Regions from separate parts of the Streptomyces sp. RKND-216 genome, predicted to be linked through region 3. Evidence: riboswitches for the same ligand, from Rfam matches in the RefSeq annotation. Region 3 holds a riboswitch; each other region holds the start of a gene.
The links. Region 3 has a riboswitch for cobalamin ahead of metE (5-methyltetrahydropteroyltriglutamate--homocysteine S-methyltransferase). Riboswitches for the same ligand answer to the same signal wherever they lie in the genome.
Positions count from the first base shown of each region.

Region 1: another riboswitch for cobalamin. It lies ahead of E4198_RS07385 (ribonucleoside-diphosphate reductase subunit alpha); the one in region 3 lies ahead of metE (5-methyltetrahydropteroyltriglutamate--homocysteine S-methyltransferase).
Region 2: another riboswitch for cobalamin. It lies ahead of E4198_RS22375 (cobalamin biosynthesis protein); the one in region 3 lies ahead of metE (5-methyltetrahydropteroyltriglutamate--homocysteine S-methyltransferase).
Region 4: another riboswitch for cobalamin. It lies ahead of cobN (cobaltochelatase subunit CobN); the one in region 3 lies ahead of metE (5-methyltetrahydropteroyltriglutamate--homocysteine S-methyltransferase).

Region 1 is NZ_SSBQ01000002.1:1,721,063-1,728,119, forward strand. Features, by position in the region: gene E4198_RS07360 (extracellular solute-binding protein) at 1-663, opposite strand, end outside; gene E4198_RS07365 (GntR family transcriptional regulator) at 850-1,617, shown strand; gene E4198_RS07370 (DUF3311 domain-containing protein) at 1,808-2,086, shown strand; gene E4198_RS07375 (sodium:solute symporter) at 2,083-3,684, shown strand; gene E4198_RS07380 (GNAT family N-acetyltransferase) at 3,774-4,289, shown strand; cobalamin riboswitch at 4,338-4,504, shown strand; gene E4198_RS07385 (ribonucleoside-diphosphate reductase subunit alpha) at 4,696-7,020, shown strand; gene E4198_RS07390 (ribonucleotide-diphosphate reductase subunit beta) at 7,011-7,057, shown strand, end outside.
Region 2 is NZ_SSBQ01000002.1:5,096,023-5,103,079, reverse strand. Features, by position in the region: gene E4198_RS22385 (inorganic phosphate transporter) at 1-1,017, shown strand, start outside; gene E4198_RS22380 (hypothetical protein) at 1,051-1,263, shown strand; cobalamin riboswitch at 1,449-1,575, shown strand; gene E4198_RS22375 (cobalamin biosynthesis protein) at 1,702-2,655, shown strand; gene E4198_RS22370 (cobyric acid synthase) at 2,652-4,199, shown strand; gene E4198_RS22365 (putative cobaltochelatase) at 4,255-6,381, shown strand; gene cobO (cob(I)yrinic acid a,c-diamide adenosyltransferase) at 6,381-6,980, shown strand; gene E4198_RS22355 (cobyrinate a,c-diamide synthase) at 6,985-7,057, shown strand, end outside.
Region 3 is NZ_SSBQ01000002.1:821,225-828,281, reverse strand. Features, by position in the region: gene E4198_RS03770 (ubiquinol-cytochrome c reductase cytochrome b subunit) at 1-1,296, shown strand, start outside; gene metE (5-methyltetrahydropteroyltriglutamate--homocysteine S-methyltransferase) at 1,363-3,681, opposite strand; cobalamin riboswitch at 3,862-4,006, opposite strand; gene E4198_RS03760 (dihydroorotase family protein) at 4,288-5,688, shown strand; gene E4198_RS03755 (IclR family transcriptional regulator) at 5,688-6,473, shown strand; gene E4198_RS03750 (M20 family metallo-hydrolase) at 6,485-7,057, shown strand, end outside.
Region 4 is NZ_SSBQ01000002.1:2,641,885-2,648,941, forward strand. Features, by position in the region: gene E4198_RS11725 (GAF domain-containing protein) at 1-60, shown strand, start outside; gene cobN (cobaltochelatase subunit CobN) at 171-3,872, opposite strand; cobalamin riboswitch at 3,906-4,060, opposite strand; gene cobG (precorrin-3B synthase) at 4,132-5,544, shown strand; gene E4198_RS11740 (precorrin-8X methylmutase) at 5,599-6,267, shown strand; gene E4198_RS11745 (precorrin-2 C(20)-methyltransferase) at 6,264-7,057, shown strand, end outside.

The DNA of each region.
Region 1 (7,057 bases), 900 kb from region 3:
GAGGGCACCCTCCCACGTGTCGCCGCCCTTCTCCACAGCGAGGTTGCCGCCCTCGTCCCAGAGGAACCCGGCGAAGACGTACCAGCTCTGGCCGGGGAGGTAGAGGGGCTGCTTGTCGGTCTTCTCGCCGATCTTCTCCAGGCCGGCGAGCCACTCCTCACGCGTCTTCGGCGGCTTGACGCCCGCCTCCTCGTAGACGCTCTTGTCGTAGATGACCGCGCGGTTGGCGGCGTACCAGGGAGCGGCGTAGAGCTTGCCGTCGAGTTCGGCGGAGCTCAGCATGCCCTCGTTCCACTGGTCGTAGCCCAGTTCGCGCTTCATCGGGGTGAGGTCGGCGAGGCCGCCGGTGACCGCGTATCCGGCGGTCTGGGTGTTGCCCAGTTCCAGCACGTCCGGCGGCGAGTCCTCGGAGAGTGCAGTGGTGATCCGCTCCTGGATGCCGTTCCACTGCTGGATCTTCATCTCGACCTCGACGCCTTTGTGTTCAGCCTCGAACGCCTTGTTCAGCTCCTTGGACCACGGCTCGGGCGCCGATCCGTCCATGACCCACACTGTCAGGGTCTTCTTGCCGCCGTCCCCCGCGCCGCCGCCCTCGGTGCCGCAGGCGGTGGCGCCGGCCACCAGTGCAGCGGCCCCCACCGCCGCTATGAGCTTGCGCCTCACGCCGTCCTCCTCGATGGTGTACGCAATGGTGTAGACCAGTGCCCGCAGCTTGGCCTAGACCTATAGGGGTGTCAACGGTCCGCGGACCCGCCGACCGTTCCGTTACCGGAACGACACCTGGCCTGGTGCGTCCCACCGGGCCGGGCACGTGCCACGATGTGAACCGCAACGAAGACGGAGGAGCCGGTGACGAACGCCGCGAAGAACGGAAACGGCGGGAACGGGAACGGAAGCACGCGCACCGCGCGGGTGCCGAAGTACTACCGGCTCAAGCGCCACCTGCTCGAGATGACCGAGACCCTGCCCCCCGGCACGCCCGTTCCCCCGGAGCGCACGCTGGCCGGGGAGTTCGACACCTCGCGTACCACCGTGCGCCAGGCCCTCCAGGAACTCGTCGTCGAAGGCCGACTGGAGCGCATCCAGGGCAAGGGCACCTTCGTCGCCAAGCCGAAGGTCTCACAGGCCCTCCAACTCACCTCGTACACCGAGGACATGCGCGCCCAGGGCCTCGAACCCACCTCGCAGCTGCTGGACATCGGCTACGTCACCGCCGACGACCGGCTCGCCGGATTGCTGGACATCCAGGCCGGCGGACGGGTGCTCCGCATCGAGCGCCTACGGCTGGCCAGCGGCGAGCCGATGGCCATCGAGACCACCCACCTGTCGCAGAAGCGCTTCCCCGCCCTGCGGCGCAGCCTGGTGAAGTACTCCTCGCTGTACACCGCGCTCGCAGAGGTCTACGACGTCCACCTCGCGGAGGCCGAGGAGACCATCGAGACCTCGCTCGCCACCCCTCGTGAGGCGGGCCTGCTCGCCACCGACGTGGGGCTGCCGATGCTGATGCTCTCCCGGCATTCCAAGGACACCGACGGGGAGCCCGTGGAGTGGGTGCGGTCGGTCTACCGCGGCGACCGCTACAAGTTCGTCGCCAACCTCCACCGCCCCGTCCGCTGACCTTCACCGCGCCCCCGCCCCGGACGAACAGCCGTCACCGCGCGCCTCCGACCAGCCACGACGCGTGCCGGACGACCTGCGACTTGTCCGGTCCGTTATGCGGAAGGGGGGTGACGGGGGCCGCTCCCGCTGGCTAGATTCCTGCGCACCGATCAGGAGATCACTCAGTACTTGGACGGGAGCACCACCCATGCCACCACCCACGAGCACGGGGACGATCCCCACCGTCACCCCCGCGCGCGCGCTGGCCGCCGTCTGTCTGTTCATTCCGTTCGTCGCGATACTCTGGGTCGGCAGCTACGACTCGGTGGAGCCCACCTTCATCGGCATCCCGTTCTTCTACTGGTACCAGATGCTGTGGGTGCCCCTGGCCACCCTGCTCACGGTGATCGCCTACGTGCTGGTGCGGCGGGACAACGCCGCCCGCCGCAACGCCCGTGCGGCCGCCGAGGGGGGTGAGCGCGCATGAACGAGGACATCAACGTCGTGGCGCTCGTGGTCTTCGTCTTCTTCTTCGCACTGGTGACGGTGATGGGCTTCCTCGCCGCCCGCTGGCGGAAGGCGGCCGATGCCGACAATCTGGACGAATGGGGTCTGGGCGGCCGGAGCTTCGGCACCTGGATCACCTGGTTCCTGCTCGGCGGCGACCTCTACACCGCGTACACCTTCGTGGCCGTCCCCGCGCTGATCTACTCGGCCGGCGCGGTGGGCTTCTTCGCGGTGCCGTACACGATCCTCGTCTATCCGCTGATCTTCCTCTTCCTGCCGCGTCTGTGGTCGGTGTCCCACCGGCACGGCTACGTGACGACCTCGGACTTCGTGAAGGGCCGCTTCGGCTCGCGCGGCCTGTCCCTGGCCGTGGCGCTGACCGGCATCCTCGCCACCATGCCCTACATCGCGCTGCAGCTCGTCGGCATCCAGGCTGTGCTGGACGTGATGGGCGTCGGCGGCGGCGCGTCGACGCACTGGTTCATCAAGGACCTGCCGCTGCTCATCGCCTTCGGCGTGCTCGCGGCCTACACCTACTCCTCGGGACTGAGGGCCCCGGCCCTGATCGCGTTCGTCAAGGACTCGCTGATCTACATCGTGATCGCCGTCGCGATCATCTACATCCCGATCAAGCTCGGCGGCTTCGACGACATCTTCTCCAGCGCGGGCGAGAAGCTCTCCGAGACCGGCGGAGCACTGGTCACCGGGCCCGAGGGCCACTGGGCGTACGCGACGCTGGCACTCGGCTCCGCGCTGGCGCTGTTCATGTACCCGCACGCGATCACCGCGACGCTGTCCAGCCGCAGCCGCGAGGTGATCCGCCGCAACACCACCATCTTGCCGATGTACTCGCTGATGCTGGGCCTGCTGGCGCTGCTCGGCTTCATGGGCATCGCGGCCGGCATCTCGCTGGACAACCCGCAACTGGTGGTGCCGCAGCTGTTCGAGAACATGTTCCCGGCCTGGTTCGCGGGCGTCGCGTTCGCCGCCATCGGCATCGGCGCCCTGGTCCCGGCGGCCATCATGTCGATCGCCGCGGCGAACCTGTTCACCCGGAACGTCTACCGCGACTTCCTCAAGCCGAACGCCACCCCGGAGCAGGAGACCAAGGTCTCCAAGGTCACCTCGCTGCTGGTGAAGGTCGGCGCCCTGGTCTTCGTCCTCACCCTGGACAAAACGGCGGCGCTCAACTTCCAGCTACTGGGGGGCATCTGGATCGCGCAGACCTTCCCGTCCCTGGTCGGCGGCCTGTTCACGCGCTGGTTCCACCGGTGGGCGCTGCTCGCCGGCTGGGCGGTCGGCATGGTGTACGGCACCATCGCGGCGTACAACGTGTCCAGCCCGAAGCAGGAACACTTCGGCGGCAGCACGGCGGAGATCCCGATGATCGGTGAGATCGGTTACATCGGCCTCACCGCCTTCGTGCTGAACGCCGTCGTCACGGTCGTCCTGACGGTGATTCTCCGGTCCGCCAAGGTCCCGGACGGGCGGGACGAGACCAAGCCGTCCGACTACCGCGCGGACGCCGGCGACCCGGGCGTGAAGGAGGAGTTGCCGGCCCCCACCGCCGCTCCCTGATCCGCGGAACCCACCCCGAGCACCCCGCCGACGGCACGACCGCCGGCGGGGTGCTGCATGCTGCCGGCGGGGTGCTGCATGCTGGGGGCATGGACGTGACGATCAGGGCGGCACGCGAGGCGGAGTACGGCGAGGTCGGAGACCTGACGGCCGACGCGTACCTGGAGGACGGGCTGCTCACCCACGGCGCGCGGGACCCGTACCTGGAGGTGCTGCGGAACGTACCGCACCGCGCCGGGCACGCGCAGGTCCTGGTCGCCGTGGACGCGGGCACCGGAGACCTGCTGGGCACCGTGACCTTCGTCGGGGACGGCGGGGAGTACGCGAACATCGCCCGGCCCGGCGAGGCCGAGTTCCGCATGCTGGCCGTGCACCGGAAGGGGCGGGGACGCGGCGTCGGCGAGGCGCTGGTGCGCGACTGCCTGGCGCGTGCGCGGGCACTCGGCCGGGAACGCGTGGTGCTCTCCACCGAGTCGAGGATGACGACCGCTCACCGCCTGTACGGGCGGCTGCGGTTCGTGCGCACCCCGGCCCGCGACTGGGAGCCGATCCCCGGTCTGCCCCTGTGGACCTTCGCGTTGGAGCTCGCCGACGACGAGGGCTGACGGGCACCGCAACCCTACCAGCGACACAAGATGTTGGGGTGCTCGCGCGGAGCACCCCAACATGTATGCTCGTCCTCGCTGTCGCCGCAGGGGAACCCGGTGCGAATCCGGGACTGTCCCGCAACGGTGTGCGGCGTGCCGTGCCCTGCCTCCACGCATCGACGGGTCCCGGAACGCCGCGAGTCCGAGCACCTGCCGACGGCGTCGTACACGTCCGGGCCCCGTGGGATGGGCCGGCGGACGCGAGGTGATGCCGGCCCGCAACGGGTCGCCGCCTGCGCCGCGCCACGCCTCCCCACCGGCCCCCGCCGAGCGAGGAGAGCACGTCACCGTGACCATCGCACCAGAGGCCGCAGCCGTCCCGGCGCCGTTCCCGGCGCCTTCCGGGCCGGACGCCGACAGCACGCTGCTGGAGCGGCTGTTGACGGAGCTGACCGCCGACCTGCCCGCGACCGACGCCGCCCGGATCGGCGCGGCGGTACGGCGCGGACGGCACCCCGGATCGACCCATGCGGACCTGCGGTCGCTGGCCGTCGAAGCGGCGGCCGGACTCATCGGCGACGAACCGGAGTACGGGCGCCTGGCGGCCCGGCTGCTGACCCGCGCCGTGCGCGAGGAGGCCGCCGGTCAGGGCGCGACCTCGTTCTCCGCCTCGGTCGCCGTCGGCCACCGCGAAGGTCTGATCGCGGACTCCACCGCCGCGTTCGTCACCGCGCACGCCGCACGCCTGGACGCCCTGGTCGACGCCGCCGTGGCGGACGGCGCCGACGACCGGTTCGGCTACTTCGGGCTGCGCACAGTCCACTCCCGCTACCTCCTGCGCCACCCCACGACCCGCCGGGTCGTGGAGACCCCGCAGCACTTCCTCCTGCGCGTCGCCTGCGGACTGGCGGCGGACGACAGCGCGCATGCCGTCGACGAGGTCGCCGAGCTGTACCGGCTGACCAGCTCGCTGTCCTACCTGCCGTCCTCCCCGACGCTCTTCAACTCCGGCACCAGGCACCCGCAGATGTCGTCGTGCTACCTGCTGGACTCGCCGCTGGACGAACTGGACTCGATCTACGAGCGCTACCACCAGGTCGCCCGGCTCTCCAAGCACGCCGGGGGCATCGGCCTGTCCTGGTCCCGCGTCCGCGCCCGCGGCTCGCTCATCCGCGGCACGAACGGTCATTCCAACGGCATCGTGCCGTTCCTGCGCACGCTGGACGCCTCGGTCGCCGCGGTGAACCAGGGCGGCCGGCGCAAGGGCGCCGCCTGCGTCTACCTGGAGACCTGGCACGCCGACCTGGAGGAGTTCCTGGAGCTGCGGGACAACACCGGCGAGGAGGCCCGCCGCACCCACAACCTCAACATCGCGCACTGGATCCCGGACGAGTTCATGCGCCGTGTCGAGGCCGACGCCGACTGGTCGCTGTTCTCCCCCTCCGATGTGCCCGAGCTGGTGGACCTGTGGGGCGACGACTTCGACGCCGCCTACCGTCGCGCCGAGGCGGACGGGAAGGCCGTGAAGTCCGTTCCGGCCCGGCAGCTGTACGCGCGGATGATGCGCACCCTCGCACAGACCGGCAACGGCTGGATGACCTTCAAGGACGCCGCCAACCGCACGGCCAACCAAACCGCAGAGCCCGGCCGTGTCGTCCACTCCTCCAACCTGTGCACCGAGATTCTGGAGGTGACCGACGACGACGAGACCGCCGTGTGCAACCTCGGTTCGGTCAACGTCGCCGCCCACCTCGGCGACGACGGCGGGATGGACTGGGAGCGCCTGGACGCCACCGTGCGCACCGCCGTGACCTTCCTGGACCGTGTGGTCGACGTCAACTACTACCCCACCGAGCAGGCCGGCGGCTCCAACGCACGCTGGCGCCCGGTCGGTCTGGGCCTGATGGGCCTTCAGGACGTCTTCTTCCGGCTAAGGCTGCCCTTCGACTCCCCCGCGGCGCAGCAGCTGTCCACCCGAATCTCGGAACGCATCATGCTCGCCGCCTACGAGGCATCGGCCGACCTCGCCGAGCGGCACGGCCCGCTCCCGGCCTGGGAATCGACGCGCACCGCGCGCGGCGTGCTCCACCCGGACCACTACCCGGAGGCCGAACAGACCTGGCCGGAGCGCTGGTCGGCGCTGCGGACCCGGATCGCCGCCACCGGCATGCGGAACTCGCTGCTGCTGGCCATCGCCCCGACGGCGACCATCGCCTCCATCGCCGGCGCTTACGAATGCATTGAGCCGCAGGTGTCCAACCTGTTCAAGCGCGAGACGCTGAGCGGGGAGTTCCTCCAGGTCAACGGCTACCTGGTGGACGAGCTGAAGCGACTGGGCCGCTGGGACGACGCCACCCGGGAGGCGCTGCGCGAGGCCAACGGCAGCGTGCAGGACCTGCCGGGGCTGCCCGCGCACGTGCGGGAGCTGTACCGGACGGCGTGGGAGATCCCGCAGCGCGCGCTGATCGACATGGCGGCTGCCCGCACCCCGTACCTGGACCAGAGCCAGTCGCTGAACCTGTTCATGGCGTCCCCGACCATCGGCAAGCTCAGCTCGATGTACGCCTACGCCTGGAAGCGCGGCATCAAAACGACGTACTACCTGCGGTCGCGGCCGGCCACCCGGATCGCGCGGGCGGCCGGGTCGGCCACGGCTCAGGCCGCCGTACCCGCCCAGCAGAGCGCCGCGCCGGACGAGGCCGCCGCCTGCTCCCTGGAGAACCCCGAGTCCTGCGAGGCATGCCAGTGACCACCGCCCAGCCGCACAAGAACCTGCTCGACCCGGG
Region 2 (7,057 bases), 4.3 Mb from region 3:
GCGTTGGTCGGTGCGATCACCTGGAACATGCTGACCTGGCTGGCCGGCCTCCCGTCCAGCTCCTCGCACGCCCTGATGGGTGGTCTGCTCGGCGCCGCCGTCGCCTCGATGGGTATCGGCGCGGTCAACGGCGACGTCGTCGTCACCAAGGTGCTGATCCCCGCCCTGGCCGCCCCGCTGGTTGCCGGCCTCGCCGCCTGGGGCGCCACACGCCTGACCTACCGACTCACCCGCAACGTGAGCGAGGAGCAGGCCGGAAAGGGCTACCGGGCCGGCCAGATCACCTCCGCCGCCCTGGTCTCCCTGGCGCACGGCACCAACGACGCGCAGAAGACGATGGGCGTCATCACCCTCGCCCTGATCGCGGGCGGTGCACTGGCCCCGGACGCGGGCCCGCCGATGTGGGTGGTCGTCTCGGCCGGTGTCGCCATCGCTCTGGGCACCTACCTCGGCGGCTGGCGGATCATCCGCACTCTCGGCAAGGGCCTCACCGACATCCACCCGCCGCAGGGCTTCTCGGCGCAGACGAGCGCCGCGGTCACCATCCTGGCCTCCTCCCACCTGGGCTTCTCGCTGTCCACCACGCACACCTGCTCCGGCGCCGTGATGGGCGCGGGGATGGGGCGCAAGGGCGGCATCGTCCGCTGGGGCACGGCGGGCCGGATGCTGGCCGCCTGGGGCATCACCGTCCCGGCGGCGGGTCTGGTCGCGGGCGGCGCGGCACTGCTGGCCGAGCGCGGCAACGTCGGCGTGACCCTGGTCGCCGTCCTCGGCGTGCTGGTCAACGGCGCCATCTGGCTGGCCTCGCGCCGGCAGCCGGTCGACCACACCAACGTCAACGACATGCCGGAGGACTCCGCCCCGGAATCCCACTCCGACGCGGAGGACGGGGGCGTGGTGGCCGCCGCGATGAGCGCCGTCGCCCCGCCACCGGCCGGCGCGGTCCCCGAGCAGCACGGCGCGCCGGACGAGGAGTCCGAGCACGCCCGCACCAAGGCCTCCGTCTCCGGCGCCTGACGCGCCCCACCCGAAGGAAGCGAAGCACTCACCATGGACATCCACTGGTCCGCCCTGATCAACGTGTTCGGCGTCAGCCTGCTGGCTTCCGTCGCGCTGGTCGGCGTGTTCACCCTGGGCATCATGGGCTCCGCGCCGCGCAAGGACGGCAGCAGCGCCTCCGTGCCGGCCCGCACCGGCGCGTACCTCTGCTACGCGGTCTGCGCGGCCGCCGTGGTGTACGGCATCTACCTGATCGGCGCCTGAACCCCCGCACACCGAGGGGTGGGTACGGCCTGCGGGCCGTACCCACCCCTCGCGCGTACCCGAGGCGCGCCGGGCGGGACGCCACGGCGCGGCCCGGGGGTGGTCACACTGCTTCGCCGCAGGCCGGGGGCGAGTTGACGGTCGTGGGGGGCCGTGATGGACTTCCGACAGCCGAACGGCGGCAGAAGAGGAAGCCGGTGCGAATCCGGCGCGGTCCCGCCACTGTCACCGGGGAGCGCCCCTCACCACACGCCACGGCCCGTCGGTGGGCTGGAAGGCCGGGGAGGCGCCGATCCGGGAGCCAGGAGACTCTCGCCGCCGGACACGTCGAGCCAGGGCGAGGACCCTGAGTGAGGACTCCGCCATGCGTGGCTGCTGCACCGCTCCCCCACCCCACCCCTCGCCGTGTTCCTGCGAGGCTCCACAGCCCGTCGACTGATGCCGCGCCCGCGTGCGTACGCGTACGGGGTGACGCTCGGCTTCCTCGCCGACCTCGCGCTGGGCGACCCCCGGCGCGGACACCCCGTGGCGGCCTTCGGCCGCGCGGTGATCCGGGCCGAACGCGCCCTGTGGCGTGACCACCGCGGCGCCGGGGCGTTGTGCGCCGCGGTGTGCGCCGGCGGCGTGGCGGCCGCCGCGGCGGGCCTGAGCACGGCCGCCGGGAGGGCGCGTTCGCCGCTGCCCTCGGTGGTGCTGGCCGCGGTCGCAGGCTGGACGGTGCTCGGCGGGACCTCCCTGATCCGCGAGGCGCGGGCGACCGGCGCCGCACTCGCCGCGGGCGACGTTCCGGAGGCGCGGCGGCGGCTGCCGCACCTGTGCGGGCGGGACCCGGAGGCGCTGGACGCCGACGGCGTCGCGCGAGCGGTCGTCGAGTCGGTGGCGGAGAACACCTCCGACGCCGTGGTGGGCGCGCTGGTGTGGGGAGCGGTCGCCGGCGTGCCGGGCCTGGTGGCGTTCCGCGCAGTGAACACCCTGGACGCGATGCTGGGCCACCGCTCCCCCCGGCTGCTGCGTTTCGGCTGGGCGTCGGCGCGGCTGGACGACCTGGCGGGCTGGCCGGGCGCCCGGCTGACGGCCACGCTGGCCGCACTCGCCGGGTCCGACCCGAACGGCGCGCTGCGGGCCTGGCGTGCGGACGCCGCCCGTCACCCCAGCCCCAACGCGGGCCCGGTGGAAGCCGCGTTCGCCGGGGCGCTGGGCGTACGGCTGGGCGGGACGCTGGCGTACGCCGGGCGGGTCGAGCACCGTCCGGTGCTCAACGCCGGTGGCCGGCAGGTCCGTACGGAGGACGTCGAGCGCGCGGTGCGGCTCTCCCGCCGCGTCGGTGTGCTGGCGCTGGTGACGACGACGGCCGTGAGGGTCGTGGCCACGCGGAAGGGAAGGCGGCGGTGAAGGCATTGCGGCGGGGCGGCGGTCTGCTGGTCGCGGGGACGACCTCGGACGCCGGGAAGAGCGTGGTCACGGCCGGGGTCTGCCGCTGGCTGGCCCGCAAGGGATTGAAGGTCGCGCCGTTCAAGGCACAGAACATGTCGCTGAACTCCTTCGTCACCCGGGAGGGCGCGGAGATCGGCCGGGCGCAGGCCATGCAGGCGGCCGCCGCCCGGGTGGAGCCCAGCGCGGCGATGAACCCGGTGCTGCTCAAGCCGGGCGGCGACCGCACCAGTCAGGTCGTCCTGATGGGCAAACCGGAGGGCGAACTGAGCGCCCGCAGCTACCACGAGGACAGGCAGCGGAAGCTGCTGGAGACGGTCGCCGGGTGCTTGGAGGAGCTGCGCGCCACCCACGACGCCGTGATCTGCGAAGGCGCGGGCAGCCCCGCCGAGATCAACCTGCGGCGCAACGACATCGTCAACATGGGCCTGGCGCGGGCGGCGCACCTCCCCGTGGTGGTCGTCGGCGACATCGACCGCGGCGGGGTCTTCGCCTCGTTCTTCGGCACGACCGCGCTGCTGTCCCCCGAGGACCAGGCGCTGGTGTGCGGCTACCTGGTCAACAAGTTCCGCGGCGACGTGGCGCTGCTGCAGCCGGGGCTGGAGATGCTGCACCGGCTCACCGGCCGCCCGTCGCTGGGCGTGCTCCCGCACCGGCACGGCCTGGGCATCGACGAGGAGGACGGGCTGCGCCTCTCGCTGCGCGGCACCGTGCGGGAGGCGTCGACGGCGCCGCCGCACGGCGCGGACGTGCTGCGGGTCGCCGTGCTGCCGGTCCCCCTGATGTCGAACTTCACCGACGTGGACGCCCTCGCCGCCGAGCCCGGCGTGGTGGTCCGCTTCTGCGACCGGCCGGAGGAACTGGCCGACGCCGACCTGGTGGTGGTGCCCGGCACCCGCGGCACCGTGAAGGCGCTGGAGTGGCTGCGCGCACGAGGGTTGGCCGACGCACTCGCCCGGCGTGCGGCCGAAGACCGGCCGGTGCTCGGCATCTGCGGCGGCTACCAGGTGCTCGGCGAGCGCATCGAAGACCACGTCGAGTCGCGTGCGGGCGTCGTGCAGGGCCTGGAACTGCTGCCGGTGCGGGTGCGTTTCGCCCCCGGAAAGACGCTCGCCCGCCCGGCCGGAACCGCACTGGGCGAACCGGTCGAGGGGTACGAGATCCACCACGGCGTCGCCGACGTGCGCGGCGGCGAACCGTTCGTCACCGACGGCGCCGACGGCCGCCCCCTGGACGGATGCAGGGTCGGCCCGGTGTGGGGCACGCACTGGCACGGCGCGCTGGAGTCCGACGCCTTCCGCCGGGCCTTCCTGCGTCGCGTCGCCTCCGACGCCGGCCGGGCCTTCGTCCCGGCTCCCGACACCGCCTTCGAGCGGCTGCGCGAGGAGCAACTCGACCGGCTGGGGGACCTGATCGAGGAACACGCCGACACCGGCGCGCTGCTGCGGCTGATCGAGGAGGGCCCGCCGGGCGGGCTGCCGTTCGTCCCGCCGGGCGCGCCGTGAGCCGCAGCCGGCCGCCGACCACGACCGCTCACACCACCCGCAGGAGGATCACAGCGTGACCACCCCTTATCCGTTCACCGCGATCGTGGGGATGCCGGACCTGCGACTCGGGCTGCTCCTCAACGCCGTGAACCCGGCCATCGGCGGCGTGCTGGTCCGCGGCGAGAAGGGCACCGCGAAGTCCACCGCCGTCCGGGCCGTGGCGGCGCTGCTGCCGCAGCAGGACGTCGTCTCCGGCTGCCGGTTCGGCTGCGACCCGCAGGCACCCGACCCGCGCTGCCCCGACGGGCCGCACGGCGTCGCGGCCGCCGAACACCGCGCGGCCGCCCTGGTGGAGCTGCCCGTCGGCACGTCCGAGGACCGGCTGATCGGCGCCCTCGACATCGAACGCGCCCTGGCGGAGGGCGTACGGGCCTTCGAACCGGGGCTGCTGGCGAAGGCGCACCGCGGCGTGCTGTACGTCGACGAGGTCAACCTCCTCCAGGATTTCCTCGTCGACTCGCTCCTCGACGCGGCCGCGATGGGCGTGGTGCACGTCGAACGCGAGGGCGTGTCGGTGCGGCACGCGTCGCGGTTCCTGCTGGTCGGGACGATGAACCCGGAGGAGGGCGAGCTGCGTCCCCAGCTGCTGGACCGTTTCGGGCTCACCGTCGAGGTGGCGGCGTCCCGCGAGACGGAGGAACGGGTCGAGGTGGTCCGGCGCCGTCTCTCCTACGACGCGGACCCGGACGGCTTCGGCGCGCGCTGGGCCGACGAGGAGGAGACGCTGCGCGACCGGATCGCCGCCGCCCGGTCCCTGCTGCCCACGGTGACGCTGGACGACGCTGCGCTGCGCCGGATCGCGGCGACCTGCGCCGCGTTCGAGGTCGACGGCATGCGCGCCGACATCGTGATGGCGCGTACCGCAGCCGCCCTGGCCGCGTGGGACGGCCGCACCGACGTACGGGCCGAGGATGTACGGCAGGCGGCACTGCTGGCGCTGCCGCACCGGCGCCGGCGCAACCCGTTCGACGCGCCCGGCCTGGACGAGGACAAGCTGGACGAGACGCTGCGGGAGCACGGGGACGACGACGGGCCGGACGGCGATCCCGACCCCGATCCGGACCCGGGCGGACCCGACGGCGGCTCCGGCGACGACAGCCCGGACGACGGCGGACGGCCGCCCCGGGGCGGCACGGACGAGCCGGGCGTACCGGAGCAGCGCGCGAAGAACACGCGGGACGCGCCCGCGCACCAGGCCGCGTCGCCCGACCAGGAGGCTTCCGAACAACCGACGTCGCCCGAACAGCAGGCGCCGCGGCCGCAGTCCGGAGCCCAGCCCGGCGAACGCCCGCCCGCACGCGCCTCGGAGCCGTTCCGCACCCGGGTCCTGACGGTGCCGGGTCTCGGCGAGGGCGCGGCCGGGCGCCGCTCGCGGGCACGGACCGCGCACGGCCGCACCTCCGGCGCGCGCCCCCCGCGGGGCGCCCTGACGGCTCTGCACCTGTCCGCCACCGTGCGGGCCGCCGCGCCGCACCAGCGGACGCGGGGCCGCAGCGGTCCGGGGCTGCTGCTGCGCCGCGAGGACCTGCGCGAAGCCGTACGCGAGGGCCGCGAGTCGAACCTCGTGCTCTTCCTGGTGGACGCCTCCGGTTCGATGGCCGCACGGAAGCGGATGAGCGCGGTCAAGGGTGCCGTGCTGTCCCTGCTGCTGGACGCCTACCAGCGGCGGGACAAGGTCGGCCTGATCACCTTCCGCCGCGCCGGCGCCGAGGTCGCACTGCCGCCGACGTCGTCGGTGGACGCGGCCGCCGCGCGGCTGGAGTCGCTGCCGACGGGCGGGCGTACGCCGCTGGCCGCCGGGCTGCTCACGGCCCGCGAGGTACTGCGGGTGGAGCGGCTGCGCGACCCGGCGCGCCGCCCGCTGCTGGTCGCCGTGACCGACGGCCGTGCCACTGGGGGACCCGAGCCCGTCCGACGCGCGCGGCGCGCGGCCGGACTGCTGGCGGCGGAGGGCACCGCGTCGGTCGTCCTGGACTGCGAGACGGGCCCCGTCCGGCTCGGTCTGGCCGCCGAACTGGCCACGGCCCTGAGCGCGGAGGCCGTCACGCTCGACGACCTGCGGGCCGACGCCGTCACCGGTCTGGTGCACGCGCTGCGCGACACGGCGGGAACCGTTCCGACTCCTAGGAGGGCCGCCTGATGCCGAAGGGACAGCCGGACGTCGTTCCGGACGACGGACTGACCACCCGCCAGCGGCGCAACCGGCCGCTGCTGGCGGTGCACACCGGGACCGGCAAGGGGAAGTCGACGGCCGCGTTCGGCATGGCGCTGCGCGGCTGGAACCAGGGGTGGCCGATCGGGGTGTTCCAGTTCGTGAAGTCGGCCAAGTGGAAGGTCGGCGAGGAGCGGGCGCTGCGGGTGCTGGGCGACTCCGGCGAAGGCGGCACGGTCGACTGGCACAAGATGGGCGAGGGCTGGTCGTGGATCCGGCGGGACACCTCGCTGAGCAACGAGGACGCGGCCCGGGAGGGCTGGGAGCAGGTACGGCGCGACCTGGCGGCGGAGACCTACCGGCTGTACGTCCTGGACGAGTTCGCCTACCCCCTGCACTGGGGCTGGGTGGACGCCGCCGAAGTGGTCGAGGTGCTGCGGGACCGGCCCGGCTTCCAGCACGTGGTGATCACCGGCCGGAACGTGCCGCAGGACCTGCTGGGCGCGGCGGACCTGGTCACCGAGATGACGAAGGTGAGGCACCCGATGGACGCCGGGCAGAAGGGCCAGAAGGGCATCGAGTGGTGAGGGCATGACCGAGGTACCGCGCCTGGTCGTCGCGGCGCCCTCCTCCGGTGCCGGCAAGACGACGTTCGCCACCGGGC
Region 3 (7,057 bases):
GCGGCGCTCGTCTTCGTCGCCGCGATCGGCGCCCACATGCTGCGCGTCTTCTTCACGGGCGCCTTCCGGCGGCCGCGAGAGGTGAACTGGATCATCGGGCTCACGCTGTTCGTTCTGGCGATCTTCGAGGGGTTCGCCGGCTACTCCCTGCCCGACGACCTGCTCTCCGGAACCGGCCTGCGGGTCGCCCAGGGAATCGCGCTGTCCCTCCCCGTCGTCGGCACGTACGTCGCGCTGTTCCTGTTCGGCGGCCAGTATCCCGGGGAGGAGATCATCCAGCGCCTCTACAGCGTCCACATCCTGCTGGTGCCCGGCCTGCTGCTGGCACTGGTCACCGTCCACCTGATCCTGGTCTTCCACCTCAAGCACACGCAGTGGGCGACCCGCGGCCACACCAACCGCAACGCCGTCGGCATCCCGATGTTCCCCCAGTTCGCGGTGCGTTCGGCCTCACTGTTCCTGCTGGTCTCCGGCGTGCTGGTGGCGATGGGGGCGCTCGCCCAGGTCAACCCGATCTGGGCGTACGGCCCCAACGTGCCTTCCCAGGTGAGCAACGGTTCCCAGCCCGACTGGTACATCGGCTTCCTCATCGGCGGCCTGCGCCTGATGCCGCCCTGGGAGACCAACCTGGCCGGGCACACCGTGTCCTGGAACGTCTTCGTCCCCGGCCTCGTCCTGCCCGGACTGCTGTTCACCCTGCTCTACGCCTGGCCGTTCCTCGAACGCTGGCTGACCGGCGACCGCGGCGAGCACCACCTGTGCGACCGGCCGCGCCACCAGCCCACCCGCACCGGGCTCGGCGTCGCCGGGTTCACCTTCTACGCCGTCCTCCTCGTCGCCGGCGGGGACGACATCCTTGCCTACGTATTCGGCACCTCCGTGAACACGATGCGCCAGGTCGAACGCGTCGCCCTGATCGTGGCGCCGGTGCTCGCCTTCCTGGTCACCAAACGGCTCTGCACCGCGCTGCAGGACCGGGAGCGCCACCTGCTGGCCGACGGGATCGAGGGCGGCGGCGTCAGCCAGACCGTCGAGGGCGGCTTCACGTCCCGCCACCTGCCCCTGCCTGCCGACCGCGTGTACCGCATCCTCGTCCGGTCCGGCACGGCCCCGCTGACCCCCGGCACCTTGCACACCGCTCCCGGCCGTCCGCCGCGCCGGGTCCGGGCCCGGGCGGCGCTGAGCCGCTGGTTCCACGGCGGGCAGGCCGAGCCCTGCGTCACCGAGGGCCGCCGCAAGCAGATCGAACGCGCGGCCGCGGGCCCGTCCGACCGCCCCACGGACCAGGACAGCTGACCCGGCGTCGCCGGGCGGCGTGCCGAGTCCCGGCACGCCGCCCGGCCCCGGAGCCGTGCGGACCGGTCAGGACGAGGACAGCTCCCCGCGGACCGTGCGAGCTGCGGACACGAGACTCTCCAGGGAGGCCCGGGTCTCCGGCCAGCCGCGGGTCTTCAGGCCGCAGTCCGGGTTGACCCACAGCCGTTCGGCCGGGATCGCCTTGAGGCCCTTGCGCAGCAGCGAGGCGGCCTCCTCGGCGGAGGGGACGCGGGGCGAGTGGATGTCGTAGACCCCCGGCCCCGCCTCGCGCGGGTAGCCGTGCGCGGCCAGTTCACGGGCGACCTGCATGTGGGAGCGGGCGGCCTCCAGGCTGATGACGTCGGCATCGAGGTCGTCGATGGCCTGGACGATGTCGCCGAACTCCGCGTAGCACATGTGCGTGTGGATCTGGGTGTCCGGCCGCACGCCGCTCGTGGTGAGCCGGAACGTCTCCGTGGCCCACGCCAGGTACGCCTCCCGGTCGCCGGTGCGCAGCGGCAGGGTCTCCCGCAGCGCGGGCTCGTCGACCTGGATGACGGCGCTGCCGGAGGCCTCCAGGTCGCACACCTCGTCGCGCAGCGCGAGGGCCACCTGCCGGGCGGTGTCGGCACGCGGCTGGTCGTCGCGGACGAACGACCAGGCGAGCATGGTGACGGGGCCGGTGAGCATGCCCTTGACGGGACGGCCGGTGAGCGACTGGGCGTACTCCGTCCAGCGCACCGTCATCGGCGCCGGGCGGGAGATGTCCCCGGCGAGGATCGGCGGCCGGACGTAGCGCGTGCCGTAGGACTGCACCCAGCCGTGCTGCGTGGCGAGGTAGCCGGTCAGCTGTTCGGCGAAGTACTGCACCATGTCGTTGCGTTCGGCCTCGCCGTGCACCAGGACGTCCAGGCCCGCCTTCTCCTGGAAGGTGACGACCTCCTGGATCTCGGCCCGGACGCGGTCCTCGTAGCCGGCGGCGTCGAGGCGCCCGGCACGCAGGTCGGCGCGGGCGGCGCGCAGTGCGCCGGTCTGCGGGAAGGACCCGATGGTGGTGACGGGCAGCAGCGGCAGACCGAGCCGGGTGCGCTGGGCCGCCGCCCGGTCGGGATACGCGTGCGAGCGCCGGGAGTCGGCCTCGGTGACGGCCGCGGTGCGGTCCCGGACGGCCGGATCACGGGTGAGCGCCGAGCCGGCGCGGGAGGCCAGGTCGGCGCGGTTCGCCGCGAGTTCCGTGGCGATCGTGTCGGTGCCGTCGGCCAGGCCCCTGGCGAGCGTGAGTACCTCCGCGGTCTTCTGCCGCGCGAAGGCCAGCCAGCGCAGGATCTGCGGGTCGATGTCCCGTTCCGGAGCCGTGTCCAGGGGGACGTGCAGCAGGGAGCAGGAGGGGGCGACGTCGACCCGGTCCGCGAAGCCCAGGAGGGTCCCGAGGGTGGTCAGCGACTTCCCCAGGTCGTTCACCCAGATGTTGCGGCCGTCCACGACACCGGCGACCAGGCGCTTGCCGGGGAGCCCGCCCACTTCGGCGAGTGCGTCGAGGTTGCCGGCGCCGGCGCCGGTGAAGTCCAGGGCCAGGCCCTCGACGGGCGCGTTCGCGAGCACCGGCAGGGCCTCGCCGAGACGGTCGAAGTAGCTCGCGACGAGCAGCTGGGGACGGTCCGCGAGACCGCCGAGCTCACGGTAGGCGCGTGCGGCCGCGTTCAGCTCGGCCGGGGTGCGGTCCTGGACGAGCGCGGGCTCGTCCAGCTGCACCCACGCGGCACCGGCCGCCCGCAGGTCGGCCAGGACCTCCGCGTACACCGGCAGCAGCCGGTCGAGGAGGGTCAGCGGGTCGAAGTCCGCGGCGACGCCGGGGGCGGGCTTGGCCAGCAGCAGGTAGGTCACGGGGCCGACGAGGACCGGACGTGCGCTCAGGCCCAGGGCCAGCGCTTCCCTCAGCTCGGCGACCTGTTTGCCGGAGTCCGCGGCGAAGGCGGTGTCCGGGCCCAGCTCGGCGACCAGGTAGTGGTAGTTGGTGTCGAACCACTTGGTCATCTCCAGCGGCGCGACGTCCTGTGTGCCGCGCGCCATGGCGAAGTAGCCGTCGAGGGGATCGGCGGCGACGGCCTCACGGTGCCGCTCGGGGACGGCGCCGACCATGACGCTGGTGTCCAGCACGTGGTCGTAGAGAGAGAAGTCTCCCGTCGGCACCTCGTGGATGCCGGCTGCGGCCAGCTGCCGCCAGTTGGCGGCGCGCAGTTCGGCGGCCGTGCCACGGAGGGCGTCCGCGGTGACGCGGCCCTTCCAGTAGCCTTCGACGGCCTTCTTGAGTTCACGGTTCGGACCCTGGCGCGGGTAGCCGTACACGGTGGCCCGTGCTGCCGCGGCTGCGGACTTCGATGTCACGGAGTTCTCCTTCGCGAGACGTCCCTATGAGTCCCGGAGGGGACGAGGGTGCGAAGGTGACGGACCGGACGGAGACGACCCCGCGCGGCACGGCGCGGTCGTCCGCCTGGTATGTACGCCGACCCGCCCTCGAGGTCACCGGGATGTCCGTGCGCGGTTCGGCCGTGCACGGGCAGTGGCAGGTCTTCGGACTCGCGGGCGCGTCCCGTCAGGACACCTACAGGCCGTCGCTTCCCAGGTCCGTTGCCGGGCCCAGTGCGTGTGACGGCGGTCGTTCCCGCTCACCGCTGCGGGGCAGTCCCGGATTCCCACCGGGTTCCCTCTTGCGACGCGTCCCGCCTGGCGGACGGGGGCGAACCAGCTGCTCCTGCCGAGCCTACGCGCCCGCCGCGGGGACCGCCGATCACGTCCACGATGTGGAGGGTGACGTGGGACACGCGTCGGCGGGCAGGACCCGTGCCGCCCGAGCGCACGACGGCGCGACCCGCCGCCTTCCGTGTCGGGCCCGGGACCCCTCGTGACCCCTCGGCTACGCGACGACCTGCGGATTCCCAAAGGGTGGGAAGACGGTTGTCGGGCCGTGACACGTGTTGCAGGGTCTGGCGCATGTTCGACCCGGAAGACCTCGACGCGGACCTCTCCGTGACCGGCCACGTGGTGACCTCCCAGCGGGAGTACCCACGCGGCGAGGTCCGGGTGCGCGACGGACGCGTCCTGGCCGTGCGCGAGACGCCGAGCGACGCGCCCGCCGCCGAGCGCGTCGACGCGGGCGGGGCGTACGTCCTGCCGGGCGTCGTCGACCCGCACGTGCACTGCCTCAGCCATGCGGGGGAGGGTATCGAGGCCGCGACCCGCTCCGCGGCCGCGGGCGGCGTCACGACGCTGCTGGAGATGCCGTTCGACGAGGCCGGGCCGGTCTGGTCGGTGGACGCCTTCCGCGACAAGCGGGCGGCGGTGCTGCGCGAGGCGCACGTCGATGTCGGAATGTACGCGACCGTCGAGCCCGGCGGGCAGGGCATCGCCGAGATCCCGAAGCTCGCGGCCGAGGGCGCGGCCTGCTTCAAGCTGTCCACCTTCCAGACCGACCCCCGGCGCTTCCCCCGGACTCCGGACGGGGAGATGCTCGACGCGTTCGTCGAGATCGCCCGGACCGGACTCCGGGTCTGCGTCCACGCCGAGAACGACGAGATCGTGCAGCGGAACCTGGGGCGGCTGCGGGCGTCCGGCGCCTCGGGGCCGCTGCTGCACGGGGTCTCCCGGCCGCCGGTCGCCGAGACGGCCGCCGTGGCGGCCGTGCTCGAGTTCGCCCGGGCCTCCGGCGTGCACCTGCACTTCTGCCACGTCAGCACGCCGCACGCCGTCGACCTGGTGCAGTGGCACCGACGCACGGGCACCTCGGTCACCACCGAGGTCTGCCCGCACTATCTGACCCTGACCGAGCAGGACATGGTCCGCGGCGGCGCTCGGCTGAAGTACAACCCGCCGCTGCGCACCCCGGCGGAGACCGACGGGCTCTGGCACCGGCTCCGCAGCGGCGCGCTCGACATGGTGGCCTCGGACCACGCCCCGTGGCCGCTCGCCCTCAAACAGCGCGACCACGTCCTCGACAACGCCTCCGGCGGGCCGGGAGTGGAGACGCTGCTGCCGCTGGTGGCCGACGCGGCCCTGCACGAGCGCCGGATGACGCCCCGTGAGCTGGTGCGCAGCCTCTCCACGCGGGCGGCACACGCCTTCGGCCTCGGGGACCGCAAGGGCGACCTGCGGCCTGGGCTGGACGGCGACCTGGTGATCCTCGACCCGGACGCGGAGTGGACGGTGGACGGCTCCCGGCTGCGGTCGAACGCCGGCTGGAGCCCCTTCGACGGCATGCGGGCCCGCGGCAGGGTGCGGTGCACCGTCTCCCGCGGCGAGGTGATCTGGGACGGCGACTCCGTACGCTCCGCGGCGGGACGTGGACGCTTCCTCGCCCCGGCGCCCTTCCCCGCACCACCGGAAGAGGGCGGCTGATGCCCGGCGAACCGCGTTCCTCCTCGTTCGCGAGAGGGCTGAACGTCCTCGCCGCCGTCGTCGACGGCGGGCCGCAACGTGCCGACGAGGTGGCCGCGCGCACCGGGCTCTCCACCAGCTCCGTCTACCGGTTCGTCCGCAGGCTCGTCGACGACGGATTCCTGGAGGCCGACGGGCACGGAACGTACCGCGTCGGCCCGCGGCTGTCCCGTCTCCAGGACGGCCCGGGCACCGGCCAGACCCTCCGCTCCCTGGCCCTCCCCTTCCTGCGCGACCTGGTGACCGAGACCTCCGAGACCGTGCTGCTCACGGTGCCCGCCGGCCTCTCGGCGCTGGTCGTGGAGAGCCTCGACTCCCCGCACTCCATGCGCCTGTCCTTCGCGCCCGGGACGCTGCGGCCACTCCACGCCGGAGCCTCCGCGAAGGCCCTGCTCGCCTTCGCGCCGCAGGACGTGATCGACCGGGTCCTCGGCGGGCGCCTGGAGCGGTTCACACCCGGTACGCCGGCCAAGGCCACGCTGCGCACGCAGCTGGCCCGGATCCGCGAGCAGGGCTATGTCGTCAGCCGTGGCGAGGTCGACCCGCACGCCGTGGCCATCGGCGTACCCGTCCTGCCGCAGGGGCGGCTGGCCTGCGCCCTCAGCATCGCCGGGCCGGAGCACCGTTTCGACGGGAACCGCGCGCACACCGAGGTCCGGGCCCTCACCGCCGCCGCCCGCGCCTTCGCGTCCCGGATCGAGCAATCGGCCCGGACGCTCCCCGCACCTCCGTACAGCACCACCTGAAAGGCCCCTTCATGTCCCACGGACCGGTCCCCGCAGTCCCCGCCTGCTCGGTGGAGCGGCTGCGCGCCGACTTCGATCGCCTCGCGGAGTTCCACGACCCCGAACGGCCGGGATGGACGCGCGGCGCGTTCTCCCCGTTCTACGCGGCCTCCCGCGACTGGATGGCCTCCCGCATGAGTGCGGCGGGCCTGACGGTACGCCGGGACGCGGTCGACAACCTCATCGGCACCCTCCCCGGAGCGCGCACCGACGCTCCCGCACTCGTCACCGGCTCGCACACCGACACCGTCGAGGGCGGCGGACGCTTCGACGGCATCATCGGTGTGCTCGGGGCCCTCGAAGCCGTACGGACCCTCGCCGACGCGGGCATCGCCCTGGAACACGAGCTGCGGGTCGTCGACTTCTTCAACGAGGAGCCGAACCAGTTCGGTCTCAGCTGCGTGGGAAGCCGTGCCCTGGTCGGCGAGGTGACGCGGAAGCACCTGGACCTGGACGACGGTGCGGGGGAGACGCTGCGCGACGCCCTCGCCCGGGTGGGCGGTTCGCCTGATGACCTGCCGGAAGCCCGGTGGTCCGGTGACGAC
Region 4 (7,057 bases), 1.8 Mb from region 3:
GGAACCGGCGACGGGTGGACGCAGCAGCACGGCGGCCCCAGCGGCATGTACCTCCGGTAAGGCGGTCCTCGGGTGCGGGGCTTCGCCCCGCACTCCGTCAGGCACGGCCGCGTGCCCGGCGCGGAACCGTTCGTCCGCGCCGGGCGGGTGCGGCTGGCGGTGCGGCTGGATCAGTCGGCATCGCCCTCGAGGTCGCCCTCGGCCTCCAGCAGCACCTCACGGAGCGCCGCGACCGCGGCGGGGTCCGGCTTCTCCCACATGCCGCGCGACTCGGCCTCCAGCAGGCGCTCGGCGATGCCGTGCAGCGCCCACGGGTTGGCATGCTGGAGGAACTCCCGGTTCTCCGGGTCCAGTACGTAGGTTTCGGCCAGCTTGTCGTACATCCAGTCGGCGACCACGCCCGTGGTGGCGTCGTAGCCGAAGAGGTAGTCGACCGTGGCGGCCAGTTCGAAGGCCCCCTTGTACCCGTGGCGGCGCATGGCCGCGATCCAGCGGGGGTTGACCACGCGGGCGCGGAAGACCCGTGAGGTCTCCTCCACCAGGGTGCGGGTGCGTACGGTCTCGGGACGCGTGGAGTCCCCGATGTACGCCTCCGGCGCGCTGCCGCGCAGCGCGCGCACGGTGGCCACCATGCCGCCGTGGTATTGGAAGTAGTCGTCCGAGTCGGCGATGTCGTGCTCGCGGGTGTCGGTGTTCTTCGCCGCCACCGCGATGCGCCGGTAGGCGCTCTCCATCGCCTCCCGGGCCGGCGCTCCGTCCAGCCCGCGGCCGTAGGCGTATCCGCCCCACACCGTGTAGACCTCGGCCAGATCGGCATCGGTGCGCCAGTCGCGGGAGTCGATCAGCTGGAGCAGGCCGGCGCCGTACGTACCCGGTCGTGAGCCGAAGATGCGCGTGGTGGCTCGGCGTTCGTCGCCGTGCTCGGCGGTCTCGGCACGGGTGTGCGCGCGGACGTGGTTGTCCTGGTCCGGCTCGTCGAGGGAAGCGGCGAGCCGGACGGCATCGTCCAGCAGGCCGACGGTGTGCGGGAACGCGTCCCGGAAGAAGCCCGAGATGCGCAGCGTCACGTCGATGCGCGGGCGCCCCAGCTCCTCCAGGGGCACCGGTTCCAGGCCGGTGACGCGGCGGGACGCGTCGTCCCACACGGGCCGTACACCCAGCAGCGCGAGCGCCTCGGCCACGTCGTCCCCAGCAGTGCGCATCGCGCTGGTGCCCCACAGCGACAGGCCGACCGAGGCCGGCCACGCGCCGTTGTCGGTGCGGTAGCGCTCCAGCAGCGAGTCCGCGAGCGCCTGCCCCGTCTCCCACGCGAGGCGCGAGGGCACGGCCTTGGGGTCCACGGAGTAGAAGTTGCGGCCGGTGGGCAGCACGTTGACCAGCCCGCGCAGCGGTGAGCCGGACGGCCCGGCCGGCACGAACCCGCCGGCCAGCGCGTGCACCGCGTGATCGATCTCGTCCGTCGTGGCGGCCAGCCTGGGCACCACCTCGCGGGCGGCGAACTCCAGGATGCGGGCCACCTGATCGGTCTCCCCCGCGGCCGCCCCGGAGACCGCGGACGGCTCCCAGCCTGCGTCCTCCATGGCCTGCACCAGCGCCCGCGCCCGCTCCTCCGCCGCGTCGGCGGCCGTACGGGTCGCCGCGGCCTCGTCCAGTCCGAGTGCTTCGCGCAGGCCGGGGAGAGCGGAGGTGCCGCCCCAGATCTGACGGGCCCGCAGCACCGCCAGCACCAGGTTGACGCGCTCCGGGCCGGTCGGGGCGCCGCCCAGGACGTGCAGGCCGTCGCGGATCTGCGCGTCCTTCACCTCGCACAGCCAGCCGTCCACGTGCAGCAGGAAGTCGTCGAAGCCGTCGTCGTCCGGACGGTCCGCCATCCCGAGGTCGTGGTCGAGCTTCGCGGCCTGGATCAGCGTCCAGATCTGGGCGCGGATGGCGGGCAGTTTGGCCGGATCCATCGCGGAGATCTGCGCGTACTCGTCGAGGAGCTGCTCCAGGCGCGCGATGTCGCCGTAGGAGTCGGCACGGGCCATCGGCGGCACCAGGTGGTCGATCAACGTGGCGTGCACCCGGCGTTTGGCCTGCGTGCCCTCGCCCGGGTCGTTGACCAGGAACGGGTACACCAGCGGCAGGTCGCCCAGCGCCGCGTCGGGCGCGCAGCCCGCAGACAGGCCGGCATTCTTGCCGGGCAGCCATTCCAGGTTGCCGTGCTTGCCGAGGTGGATCATCGCGTCCGCACCGAAACCCCCCTCCCCGTCCGGGGCGGCGATCCAGCGGTACGCGGCCAGGTAGTGGTGCGACGGGGGCAGGTCGGGGTCGTGGTAGATCGCGACCGGGTTCTCCCCGAAGCCGCGCGGCGGCTGGATCAGCACCAGCAGGTTCCCGAACCGCAGCGCGGCCAGCACGATGTCGCCCTCGTCGTTGCGGCTGCGATCGACGAACATCTCCCCCGGCGGCGGCCCCCAGTGCTCCTCCACGGCCTCCCGCAGCGCCGGATCCAGCTCGGCGAACCAGCGCCGGTAGTCGGCCGCCGGAATGCGCACCGGGCTGCGGGCCAACTGCTCCTCGGTCAGCCAGTCCTGATCGTGGCCGCCCGCGTCGATCAGGGCGCGGATCAGCTCGTCGCCGTCTCCGGATGCCAGGCCCGGGACCTCGGCGTCACCGAAGTCGTAGCCCTCGGCGCGCATCCGGCGCAGCAGCGCCACGGCGCTGGCGGGCGTGTCCAGGCCGACCGCGTTGCCGATCCGGGAGTGCTTCGTCGGGTACGCGGACAGCACCAGGGCGATCCGCTTGTCCGCGGGCGGCACGTGGCGCAGGCGGGCGTGCCGGAGGGCGATCCCCGCGACGCGGGCGGCCCGTTCACGGTCGGGCACGTAGGCGGGCAGGCCGTCCGGGTCGATCTCCTTGAAGGAGAACGGCACGGTGATCAGCCGCCCGTCGAACTCCGGGACGGCGATCTGGCCGGCCGCGTCGAGCGGGGACACGCCCTCGTCGTTCTCCTCCCACGCGGCACGCGAACCCGTCAGGCACAGCGCCTGGAGGATCGGCACGTCCAGCGAGGTGAGCGCGCCCGCGTCCCAGGACTCGTCGTCGCCGCCCGCCGACGCCTCGGCGGGGCGGGTGCCGCCCGCTGCCAGCACGGTGGTGACGATCGCGTCGGCCGCGCGCAGTGCGTCGATCAGCTCCGGCTCGGGAGCGCGCAGGGACGCCACGTACAGGGGCAGCGCGCGGGCGCCCGCCTCCTCCAGCGCAGCGCACAGCGCCTCCACGAAGGCGGTGTTGCCGCTCATGTGGTGCGCCCGGTAGTAGAGGACGGCGACCGTGGGGGCGCCGTCGGCGGGTGCGGGGGCCGAGCGGTCCAGCGGGCCCCAGGTCGGCGCGGCGGCGGGCGGCTCGAAGCCGTGTCCGGTGAGCAGCACCGTGTCGGACAGGAACCGCGCGAGCTGCTCGAGGTTGCCGGGGCCGCCGTGCGCGAGGTAGCGGTGCGCCTCGGCGGCGATCCCGACGGGCACCGTCGACGCCGCCATCAGCTGGGCGTCCGGGGCTTGTTCACCGGTCAGCACCGCCACCGGCCGGTCCCCGGCGAGCAGTGCGTCCAGCCCGTCCTCCCAGGCTCGCAGCCCACCCAGCAGTCGCACGACGACCAGGCCGGTGCCGTCCAGGAGCCCTGGCAGGTCGTCCAGGTCGAGGCGGGAGGGGTTGGCGAAGCGGTAGCGCACGGGACCGCCGGCCGCGCGGGCGCTGAGCAGGTCGGTGTCGGACGTCGACAGCAGCAGGACGGCGGGGGAGCCGGACGGGTCGGAGGAGTCGGCGGATTCGGGTGCGGATCCGGGGGAGTCTGCGGGCTGCGGGTCTCGTTCCGCGGGCGAAAGCGGCATGCGACGTGAAGCCTTCCTCGGGGTGTCCACGCCCCGGGCGGTGTCGGACGGCGGGAGTTCCTGGCTCGTCCGGTTCCTCTTCACCGGACTCACAGTGGCGGGACCGCGCCGGAATCGCACCGGGCTTCCTCCCCTGTCGCCGTCTACGGCGATGACGGGCATACGACCCGCCGGCCAGCATCGTAGGCGCAACGCGGGTGCTCCGGGCCGTGATCCGGGGCATACGGTCCGGGCGCCTTCCGTCTGTATGCTCGCCGCGATGCCGACGCCCCGTGGCCGCACCTCAGCGAGCCCTGCCCCCGTGACGGCCCCCGTCCGGGGCCGCGACGACGCCTGCCCGGGCGCGCTGCGGCTGCACGCCGCGGACGACGGCGCCCTGGCACGAGTACGGGTGCCCGGCGGTGCGCTCACCGCCGCGCAGGCACACCTGCTCGCCGACACGGCGGACCGCCTCGGCGACGGCGCCCTCCACCTCACCTCGCGTGGCAACGTCCAACTCCGCGGACTCGCCGCCGACTGCGGCGCCGAACTCGCCGCCCGGCTGCGGGAGGCGGGGCTGCTGCCCTCCACCACGCACGAACGGGTGCGCAACGTGGTGGCCACCCCGCTGTCCGGCCTGGACGCCCGCGGGCACGCCGACGTCCAGCCGTGGGTCCGGCAGTTGGACCGCCTGCTGTGCGCCGACCCGGGGGCCACCGGTCTTTCCGGTCGCTTCCTCTTCGCCTTCGACGACGGCCGCGGCGACGTCGCGGCTCTGGGCGCCGACGTGACGGTGACGGCGGCGACGCCCGCGCCGGGTGCCGACGGCACGGCGGACGGGCCCGGCACGGCCGTGGTCCGGGTCGGCATCTCCGGCGCGGAGGTCACCATCCCGGCGGCGGACGCCCCCGGCGTCGCGCTGCACGCCGCACAGACCTTCCTCACCCTCGGCACCGGCGCGTGGCGCGTTGCCGACGCCCCGCACACGGCTGCCGCCGTCACCGAGGCGCTGCGGCGCACCCGCGTCAAACGGCCGTCCCCCGAACCGAGCGCGGGCCCCGCCACCGGTGAGGGGTACGACACCGGCGCCCCACGCGTACGCGACGCCGCCGGGGCAGACCGCGCAGCCCCGGGCGCGCACGTCGAAGGGGCGGGGCCCGCACCCGGAGTGGTCGTGGCGCCCGGCGGCGTGCACGCCTCCCTGTGCGTGACCGCGCCGCTGGGAACCCTCACGTCCGCGCAGGCGCGCCTGCTCGCCGGCCTGGCGCTCACCCGGGGCACCGGCGCACTCCGCGTCACCCCCTGGCGCGGCGTCGTCGTGCCGGGGCTCGCGTCGGTGGCGGCGCCCTCCGCGCTCGCGGAGACCGGGGCGGGCGGCCTGGTCACCTCGGCCGCCTCGCCGTGGTTCGGCCTCGGTGCCTGCGCGGGACGCCCGGGCTGCGCGGCGTCGCTGTCCGACGTCCGCGCGGACGCCCTCGCCGCGGCCGCCGCCCATGACTCCCGGCCGCCGCTGCCGGTGTACCTGTCGGGCTGCACCCGCCGGTGCGGACGTCCGAAGGGCTTGCACGTGGACGCCGTCGCCACCGGCGACGGCCGCTACGAGGTGTCCGTGCCCGGCACGGACGACGCCGGGGAGTTCGCCGCCGCGCTCACCACCGCCGCGGCGGCACGCACCACCACCGCCGGCGGGTGACCGGATGAGCGGCGACCAGACGACCGGGACCACCGAGAGGGGCGGGGCCACCCCATGCACCGGACCGACGACCACCGTGACGCGGGCCACGCAGGCGCCTACGCGTACGAGAAGGACGGCGCCACCATCTACCGGCAGTCCTTCGCCACCATCCGTGCGGAGGCGGACCTCGACGGGCTTCCCCTGGACGTGGCGCAGGTCGCGGTGCGCATGATCCACGCCTGCGGCATGGTCGACCTCGTCCGCGACCTCGCCTTCTCCCCCGGCGCCGTCGCGCGGGCCCGCACGGCTCTCCGTGCCGGTGCGCCCGTGCTCTGCGACGTGCAGATGGTGGCCAGCGGTGTGACCCGCAAGCGGCTGCCCGCCGGCAACGACGTGGTGTGCACGCTGTCCGACCCGTCCGTGCCGGAGCTGGCCGCGCGGCTGGGCACCACCCGCAGCGCCGCCGCGATGGAACTGTGGGGCGATCGGCTGGACGGCGGCGTCGTCGCCGTCGGCAACGCGCCGACGGCGCTGTTCCGGCTGCTGGAGATGATCGACGCGGGCGCTCCGCGCCCCGCCGCCGTCATCGGCGTGCCGGTCGGATTCGTCGGCGCCGTCGAGTCGAAGGACGCCCTCACCGCACACCCGGCCGGCCTGGAACACCTGGTGGTACGCGGCAGGCGCGGGGGCAGCGCGCTCGCCGCGGCCGCGCTCAACGCGATCGCCAGCGAGGAAGAGTGAACGCCCCCACCCCCGCCTCCGGTTACCCCGCAACCGGTCACCCCGCCTCCGGTACGGGACGGCTCTACGGCGTCGGACTCGGCCCCGGCGACCCGTCGTTGATGACGATGCGCGCCGTCGAAGCCCTCGCAGCCGCTGACGTGGTCGCCTACCACAGCGCCCGCCACGGTCGTTCCATCGCGCGTTCCATCGCCGCGCAGCACATCCGGGAGGACCACGTCGAGGAGGCGCTGGTCTACCCCGTCACGACGGAAGGGACCGACCATCCCGGCGGATACCGCGGTGCCCTGGACGACTTCTACACCGAGGCCGCCGCGCGCCTCGCCGCGCACCTGGACGCGGGTCTGACGGTCGCCGTGCTCGCGGAGGGCGACCCGTTCTTCTACGGCTCCTACATGCACATGCACAAGCGGCTCGCCCACCGCTACCCGACCGAGGTCATCCCCGGCGTCACCTCGGTCAGCGCGGCGGCGGCCCGCCTGGGGACCCCGCTGGTGGAGGGCGACGAGGTGCTGACGATCCTGCCCGGCACCCTGCCGGAGGAAGAGCTGACGGCACGGCTCGCCGCCACCGACGCGGCGGCGGTGATGAAGCTCGGCCGCACCTTCCCGCACGTGCGCCGCGCGATGGAACGCTCCGGCCGGCTGGACGAGGCCCTTTACGTCGAGCGGGCGACCATGCCCGGCGAACGCACCGGGCGGCTGGCCGGCACCGACGCCGGCACGGTGCCCTACTTCTCCCTGGCCGTACTGCCCAGCCGGGTGGACGCGCCGCGGCCCGAACGCGCCGC